2 regions of the Exiguobacterium sp. s143 genome follow, and region 1 is predicted to be linked to the other one. Evidence: riboswitches for the same ligand, from Rfam matches in the RefSeq annotation. Region 1 holds a riboswitch; the other holds the start of a gene.
What was found. A riboswitch is a leader RNA that binds a small molecule or an ion and turns the genes downstream of it on or off. The one in region 1 is predicted to bind S-adenosylmethionine.
Positions count from the first base shown of each region.

Region 1 (3,875 bases):
TTAGCATTGGCGCCTTGTTAGTAACGCAGGCAGTGGGTCTGTTTCTTAGTGCGCGAAAGTCAGGACGTAATCCATGGGTGTGGGGAGGCGCTGGACTCGTTCAGTTCCCGCTTCCGGCAATCGCTTACTTAATCTTAGAACGACAAGCGAAGCAGAATAAATAATAAAACAGGTCCAATCGTCGACGCGATTGGACCTGTTTTATGGTTACGAAGAAATTTTTTCTTGCTTCGTCGCTGTCTTCTTCATGCGTGGTAAGCCGAAGAAGATGGCAATTGATCCACAGACGAAGAGCAGGAACGGATAGAACAGATACGGAATCAGTTCCGGTGAAGCCGTTTTCGTCAATTCTGCTGCGATCAATAGTTGTGCTCCATACGGAATGATGCCTTGAATACCACAAGAGAAGATATCAAGGATACTCGCCGATTTTTTTCGATCGACTTCATACGTATCGGCGATTTCAGCTGCCAGTGGTCCAGCGACGAGAATCGAGATCGTATTGTTTGCAGTCGCGAGATTCGTTGCGCTAACGAGTGCTGCCATACTGAATTCGGCACCACGACGCTGTGAAATCTTGCGTGTCAGCGTCTCTTTTAAGAAGGCGATTCCACCGTTGAACGTAATCAAGCTGACGAGACCACCCATGAGGAGCGTCAAAATGGAGATCTCCGCCATGCCCAACATGCCTTCGGACATCGAGAGGACGAATCCACTCAAGCCGAAGCTACCATCAATCATACCGATGATGCCGGTGAGTAACGTACCACCGATGAGGACAAGGATGACATTGACGCCGAAGATCGCAAGGACGATGACAGCGAGATATGGAATCAACTTATAGAATTCGAAGGCCTTTGCTTCGACGACGTCACCAGAACCAGAAACGAATGCGAGTAGGATGACCGTCAAAATAGCAGCCGGTAGAACGATCATGAAGTTCGTCCGGAATTTATCGCGCATGTTCGTTTTTTGGGTCCGGACGGCAGCAATCGTCGTATCCGAGATGAACGACAAGTTATCGCCGAACATCGATCCACCAACGACAGCAGCCGCTGCGATGGCAACGTTGATGCCTGTCGCTTCATGAATACCGAAGGCGATCGGCGCGAGTGCAGCAATCGTTCCAGTCGATGTTCCCATTGCCATCGAGATGAAGGCAGCGATGATGAACAGACCACTCATCAGGAGCGACGGAGGTAGGAACGTCAAAGCGGCATTAACGGTCGCATCGATGGCACCGATTGCTTCTGCTGTTCCAGAAAACGTACCGGCTAGTAAGAAGATGAAGACCATGATCATGATATCGGGATTTCCGGCACCCGTTGCGATTCGTTCAACCGTTTGATTGATCGATCCTTTCGTCGTGATTGCAGCAAAAATCAAAGCGATCAGTGCGGCGATAAGGATCGGAAATTTGTAAAAGTCGTCATAGAAGATCCCGGCTCCGATGAAGAGGACCAGGAATACGACGAGGGGAAGCAGTGCCCATTTGTTAGGCGTGATCGTTTCATTCATTGTTGACACCTCGTTTCTCAAAGATACAAAAAAAGACCCCTTCGCAAGAAAGAAGGAGGTCTTTATGAAATAAAGACGCTCTTCTTATCTCTCAAGCTTTCGCTTGCTGGATTTGGCACAGTACGAATCAAATCGTCCGCTGCCGAAACATCATTGGGCCAGTCCCTCCGTTTCTCGCGATAAAAAGAAGTCATTCAATTGTTGTAAAACACGTTTCTTACCGTACCGCATTGAGTAACGCGTGTCAACTGTACTTTACTGAAGTGCCTTTTTCAATGTTTGGACGTTTTCTTCCATCAACTTGAAATACGAGCTGTTTTGTTGCGCTTTCGTGACCGACTCTAGATTATGAATCGTCACGGATTCAGCTCCGATTTCTTTTTGGATGACACGTGCAACCTTCGGTGAGACTGTCTCTTCGAACGCGACGTATTTCAAATCATGCATCCGTGCTTCTTTCACTAAAGCGGCCAGTTGCTTTTGTGACGGTTCATCGGAAGGAGAAATTCCCGCAATCGGCAGTTGTGTGAAACCATATCGTTCTGCGAGGTAACCATAAGCGGCATGCGTAACGAGAAGTTCTTTTTTCGATCCATCAGCGACGGCTTGTTTAAATTGTTCGTCCAATTCATCAGCTTGCTGATCGAACGCTTTTAAGTTTTTTTCGAACGTTGCTTTGTCTTTTGGAGCTTCTTTTGATAAAGCGCTTGTGATCGAACGTGCCATTGCTTTTGCGTTGACAGGGTCGAGCCAGACGTGTGGATCGTATTTTCCATGGTCATGACCCTCTTCTTCATGCGCATGTTCATCCGTTGCATGATCATCGTGCCCTTCTTCTTCGTGGGCATGTTCGTCTTCTGTATGTCCTTCTTCTTCATGTGCATGAAGTGTAGCATCCGATTCTAGCAAGTTGACGTCCTTACTCGTCTCGACGAAGCGGACATCCGTGCCTTTTAGACTCTCCTGGATTTTTTTCGAATACGGCTCGAGCGTCGTACCGGTTAAGAGGAACAAGTCGCCCTTAGCAATCTCGGTGAGTTGTTTTGACGTCGGCTCGTAAGAGTGGGGGTCTGCTCCAGGTGGGACGATCATCTTGACGTTGACTTGATCCCCTCCGATTTCGCGGGCAATAGCAGCCGTCGCGAACGTTGATGCATAGACTTCTGTCTGGGTTTTATCTGAAGTCGATGAATCGGTATTCGAACCGCAAGCAGCGAGAACACTTGCACTTGCGAAAGCGACTGTTAAAGCAGGAATGATTTTTTTCATTATATGATACCTCCATTATTAAAACGTAATTATTCCGATTTGGACTTTCTCACTATAGCGGAACGCTGGTGAAGCGTCAAGTACGAATACCGAGACGTTCGACTTCTTTTAAAACGGGGTAGAAGGATAATAAAGTGAAGAAACTGGCACGTCTTTTGGAGGTGATCAAGTGAAACGTGAAACTGCATGGCTAATGGGGGGAGCTGCGTTATTGACGACGGCAGCAGCGGGAGCGAGTATCTGGAACAATTATGGTGCATTGCTTCGATGGACCGAACCCGCCTTGCCACTCACAGAAAAACAACTTGCACCGCGGACGCTCATTTATAAACAGGTGGGGGACCGCACCTTACAGCTCGATCTCTATTATCCGCCGGGGGAAGGACCGTTTCCAGTTGCCATCTACGCACACGGCGGTGCATTCGTTCGTGGAGAGCGCGATGACATGTTCTGTTTTAGTCCAATCGTCGACCGTCTGCTTGAACTCGGAGTTGCTGTTTGTAGTATCGATTATCGTTTGTTCGAAGAGGGCAGTTATTTTCCGGATAACCTCGAAGATGTACGGGATGCGTTATGTTTTTTGAACAAAGAAGCGGAGGATCTTCGCATTCTAAGAGGAAGGATGATGGTGTGGGGAGACTCAGCCGGAGCTGCACTCATGCTGACGACGGCACTTGCCCCATCTGCTTTCGTCGGTGAGCGTGATGAGCGGCACATGCCATTGATCAGTGGTGTGATCGCTTTATATCCACCGACGAACTTTTTGTTGTTTAATTTCATTCAAACTTGGATTGCCCACATTAAGTTCTATAAGGGGGGACGAGAAGAATGGCGTAAGCTGATGACGCACGTCTCACCCGTCACGCACCTAACATCGGATGCCCCGCCCATCATGCTCTTGCACGGTAAAAAAGATCCAATCGTCCCATTTTCTCAAGCCTTGCATTTCGTTGAGAAGGGAGCAGATGTCGGAGCAGATGTTCGTTTGTTTTCCTTTCCGAATGGCACCCACTCACTTGCCAGTTTCGCTCAGACGGAAAATCCGTTAAAGATCGAGCGATTGCTTGAACGAATTGAACGTTTCACCT
Region 1 covers NZ_JACSMX010000004.1:13,967-17,841, reverse strand. Annotated here, with positions in the region: gene KNQ03_RS13055 (hypothetical protein) at 1-164, shown strand, start outside; gene KNQ03_RS13050 (Na+/H+ antiporter NhaC family protein) at 208-1,518, opposite strand; SAM riboswitch class I at 1,600-1,704, opposite strand; gene KNQ03_RS13045 (metal ABC transporter solute-binding protein, Zn/Mn family) at 1,774-2,787, opposite strand; gene KNQ03_RS13040 (alpha/beta hydrolase) at 2,957-3,875, shown strand, end outside.

Region 2 (3,875 bases), on a different contig from region 1:
GCGACTTGCTTGTCCGCATCTTTCGTTTGGACAGCGACGAGGTTACGGTATTGTTCGTCCATCGTCTCAAGCGCTAACGCATCAAGTAAGTCGAATTTCGCAGCAAGTGCGAAGTTCCCTGGAACGGCTGAAATGTCGACACTTTCGACGGCGCGTGGCAATTGAGCCGCCTCGAGTGGTTTAATGACGAGTTTCTTCGGATTCTTGACGATATCCTTCTCTGAAACAGTTAGTGGATCGACATCCGGCTTCAGTTCAATCCAGCCTTGTTCCGCAAGTAAGTTCAGTGCCCGTGCTTGGTTCGTCGGATCATTCGGCGTCGCGACTTCAGCACCTGTCTTGACGTCGTCAAGTGTCTTCGCTGTCTTGCTGTATAGTCCCATCGGTGCTGTCGGAACCGTGATGAGTCCTTTTAAATCGAGGTTCTTTTCTTTAGAGAACGTCTTGAGATAGATCGAGTGTTGGAACAAGTTGGCGTCGATGTTCCCGCTACCGAGGGCGATGTTCGGTTGGATGTAATCGCTGAACTCGACGATTTCGACTTTATAGCCTTTCTTTTCGAGTTGCGGCTGGATCGCTTGTTTGACCATGTCGCTATACGGACCGCTCGTCGCACCAATCTTGATCGTCTTGTCTTTTTCGTCAGCACTGCTGTCTCCACATCCCGCGAGAACTCCTGCACCGAGTAAGGCTGTTGCTAAAAAGGCATATCGTTTTTTCATGATTCCACTCTCCCTTTGTATGTATGATTAGCGTTTATCTGTTTTTCGCGCCAGTTGATTGCCAAGTGCTTGAATACTTTGAACGATGACGATGAGCACGACGATCGTCACGATCATAATGAGATTATCGTAGCGATAGTAACCGAAACGGATCGCGAGGTCACCAACACCTCCACCGCCGACGATACCAGCCATCGCTGAGAAGCCTATCAAGCTGATCGTCGTTAATGTGATGCCCTGAATGATGCCAGGGAGTGCTTCCGGTAAGAGGACACTGACGATGATCCGTAATGGTTTCGCCCCACATGCTTCCGCTGCTTCGATTAGACCAGGCGGAATTTCGCGCAGTGACGTCTCAACGAGTCGCGCGAGAAACGGAATCGCTGCGACACTGAGACTGACGGATGCTGCCGTCGGACCAATCGTATTGTCGAGTAAGAACTTCGTTAACGGAATGAGGGCAACAAGCAAGATGATGAACGGTAGCGACCGGACGATGTTGACGACGAAGTCAAGGACACGGCGGACGGCAAGGTTTTGAAAAAATAATCCCCGGTCGGTGACGAACAAGAGAATCCCGAGCGGAATCCCGACGACCAATGCAAAGGCAAGTGAAATTCCTACCATCCACGCCGTCTCGCCGAGTGCCTTCAAGAGCTCAGGTAACATCGTTTGAATACGATCAAGCCACATCCTGAATCACCTCGAGTGCATGAAGTTCCGTCGCGAGCCAGTCGAGGGCAGGAGCGATTTGGTCGGATGATCCCGTCAAGCTGACAATCAGGACACCGAAGGCGACGTCTTGAATGTAGTCGACCTTGCCGTGCAAGATGCTGACTGAGATATCGTAACGGCGGATTGCTTCTGATAACGTACTCTCACCGGTCTTCTCGCCCGTGAACTGCAAGCGGATGATCTTGCCTGGAGTTGCCTGTAAGATGCGTTCCGGCAATTCGATTTGTAGTGCCGTATCGACGTAATGTTGCGTCACTGGATGCTTGGCTTGACTGAACAGGTCATAGGTTGAGGCGACTTCAACGACTTCACCTTGCGACATGACCGCGACGCGATGGCAAATCTGTTTGACGACATCAATCTCATGCGTGATGAGGACGATCGTCAATCCGAGTCGTTCATTCAAATCCTTCAGCAGTTCAAGGATCTGTAGTGTCGTAACGGGGTCAAGAGCTGATGTCGCTTCGTCACATAACAAGACGGTCGGATCGTTCGCGAGTGCCCGGGCAATCCCGACGCGCTGTTTCTGCCCACCGCTTAATTGGCTCGGGAAGTTCGTCTCAAATCCTTCAAGTCCGACGAGCGAGACGAGTTCGCGAATTCGCTCCGGGAAGTCTGCTCGTTTGACTCCAGCAGCCTTGAGCGCAAAAGCGATGTTATCCGCGACGTTGCGCGACTGGATCAATTGGAAATGCTGAAAGATCATTCCTGTCCGTAAGCGAAGTTGACGCAAATCTGCTTTTGACATTCCGCCAAGCGAGACACCGTCGACCTTGACGGTTCCCTGTGTCGGATGCTCGAGTCCGTTGATTAGGCGAAGTAACGTACTCTTACCGGCACCGGACTCACCGATGATCCCGAAGATTTCTCCTTTTTGGATCGTCAAATCGACATCCCGTAATGCAAAAATCGGGGTCCGATCTCGAACGAACCGTTTTGTAATGTGTTTGAATTCAATCATCCGCTCATCTCCTCATACAAAAAAAGTCGCTTTTTCCTAGTAGCGGAGCAACCAGAAAAAAGCGACGAAAGTGTAAGATTTCGTAACTTATCTCTCAGAATGAAAATCATTCTGTAGGATGTGGCACCGTTCCTTACAGGTGGTTGCCGGACGTCGTTGGGCCTAATCCCTCGGTCGCTCTCGATAAGTAGTTATGCTGTTGGGATTTACTTTAACGGAAATGATTCCCATCTGTCAAATGTTTTTTCAGAATTATTCCGCAACAGGTGTCCGGAACAGGTTGAGCGTTCCGATTCGATCGACGGCTTCTTCGAGACGTTCGACGTCAGCAATCAAGCTAATCCGGACGTAGCCTTCACCGTATTCGCCGAAGAATGATCCAGGGGTCACGGCGACGTGTGCTTCGTCAAGCAGGTGATCGGTGAAGCTTTGGGACGTGTAACCTTCTGGAACAGGAAGCCAGACGAAGAAGGAACCGCCCGGGCGTGGTCCACTCCAACCAATCGCATCGAGTTTTGCGAACAACGCATCGCGTCGCGTTTCATACAAGCTACTTAACTCGCGGACGCACGTTTGGTCACTCGTGAGGGCAACGGTCGCCGCATGCTGAATCGGTGTGAAGGCACTGACGTAGAGATGTTCTTGGTATGTTTCGATGCTTGAGATGACGGACGGATTTCCGATCGCGAAGGCAATCCGGAAGCCGGACATGTTGAAGCGTTTTGAGAGTGAGAATAGCTCGATCCCGACGTCTTTTGCCCCTTCCGTCTGCAGGAAGCTTCGCGTCGGACCATCGAAACTGATGCCGCCGTATGCTAAGTCATGGACGACACAGATATCATGGGCATCGGCGAAAGCGACTGTCTGTTCGAAGGCTTCTGCCGTCGCGGTCGCACCCGTCGGATTACTCGGGTAGTTGAGGAACAACATCCGGGCACGCTCGACGTCCGTCGTATCAAGTAAGTCGTAATCCGGTAAGAAGTTATTTTTCTCAAGTAACGGAAGCGTAATCGGGAATGCGCCAGCAAGTGCTGCGCCAGACAGGTAATCCGGGTATCCTGGATCCGGAACGATGACACCTTCTCCAGGGTTGACGATCGTCTGCGGTAAGGCGACGATGCCGGCTTTACTGCCGAGGAGAATTGCGACTTCCGTTGCCGGATCGATTGTGACACCGAACTCAGTCGCATAAAAGCGCGCGACGGCTTGCTTTAGAAAATCATGTCCACGAAACGGTGGATATTGAAGGTTCGTTGGCTCGTCGATGGCTTGTTTTAAGGCATCGAGAATATGTACAGGCGTCGTCTGGTCGGGTGTTCCTTGACCAAGTGTGATGACATCGTGTCCGGCAGCTTTCACAGCACCGATTCGGTTCGCGAGTTCAGCGAAGACAGGAGCAGGAAGCCGATCAATGGCGATGGATGGAGCGAAATGTTTCATGGATGAATGCCTCCTTC
Region 2 covers NZ_JACSMX010000001.1:1,313,395-1,317,269, reverse strand. Annotated here, with positions in the region: gene KNQ03_RS06970 (MetQ/NlpA family ABC transporter substrate-binding protein) at 1-722, opposite strand, end outside; gene KNQ03_RS06965 (methionine ABC transporter permease) at 750-1,415, opposite strand; gene KNQ03_RS06960 (methionine ABC transporter ATP-binding protein) at 1,405-2,418, opposite strand; SAM riboswitch class I at 2,503-2,608, opposite strand; gene KNQ03_RS06955 (aminotransferase class I/II-fold pyridoxal phosphate-dependent enzyme) at 2,671-3,858, opposite strand.
Region 2: another riboswitch for S-adenosylmethionine. It lies ahead of KNQ03_RS06960 (methionine ABC transporter ATP-binding protein); the one in region 1 lies ahead of KNQ03_RS13050 (Na+/H+ antiporter NhaC family protein).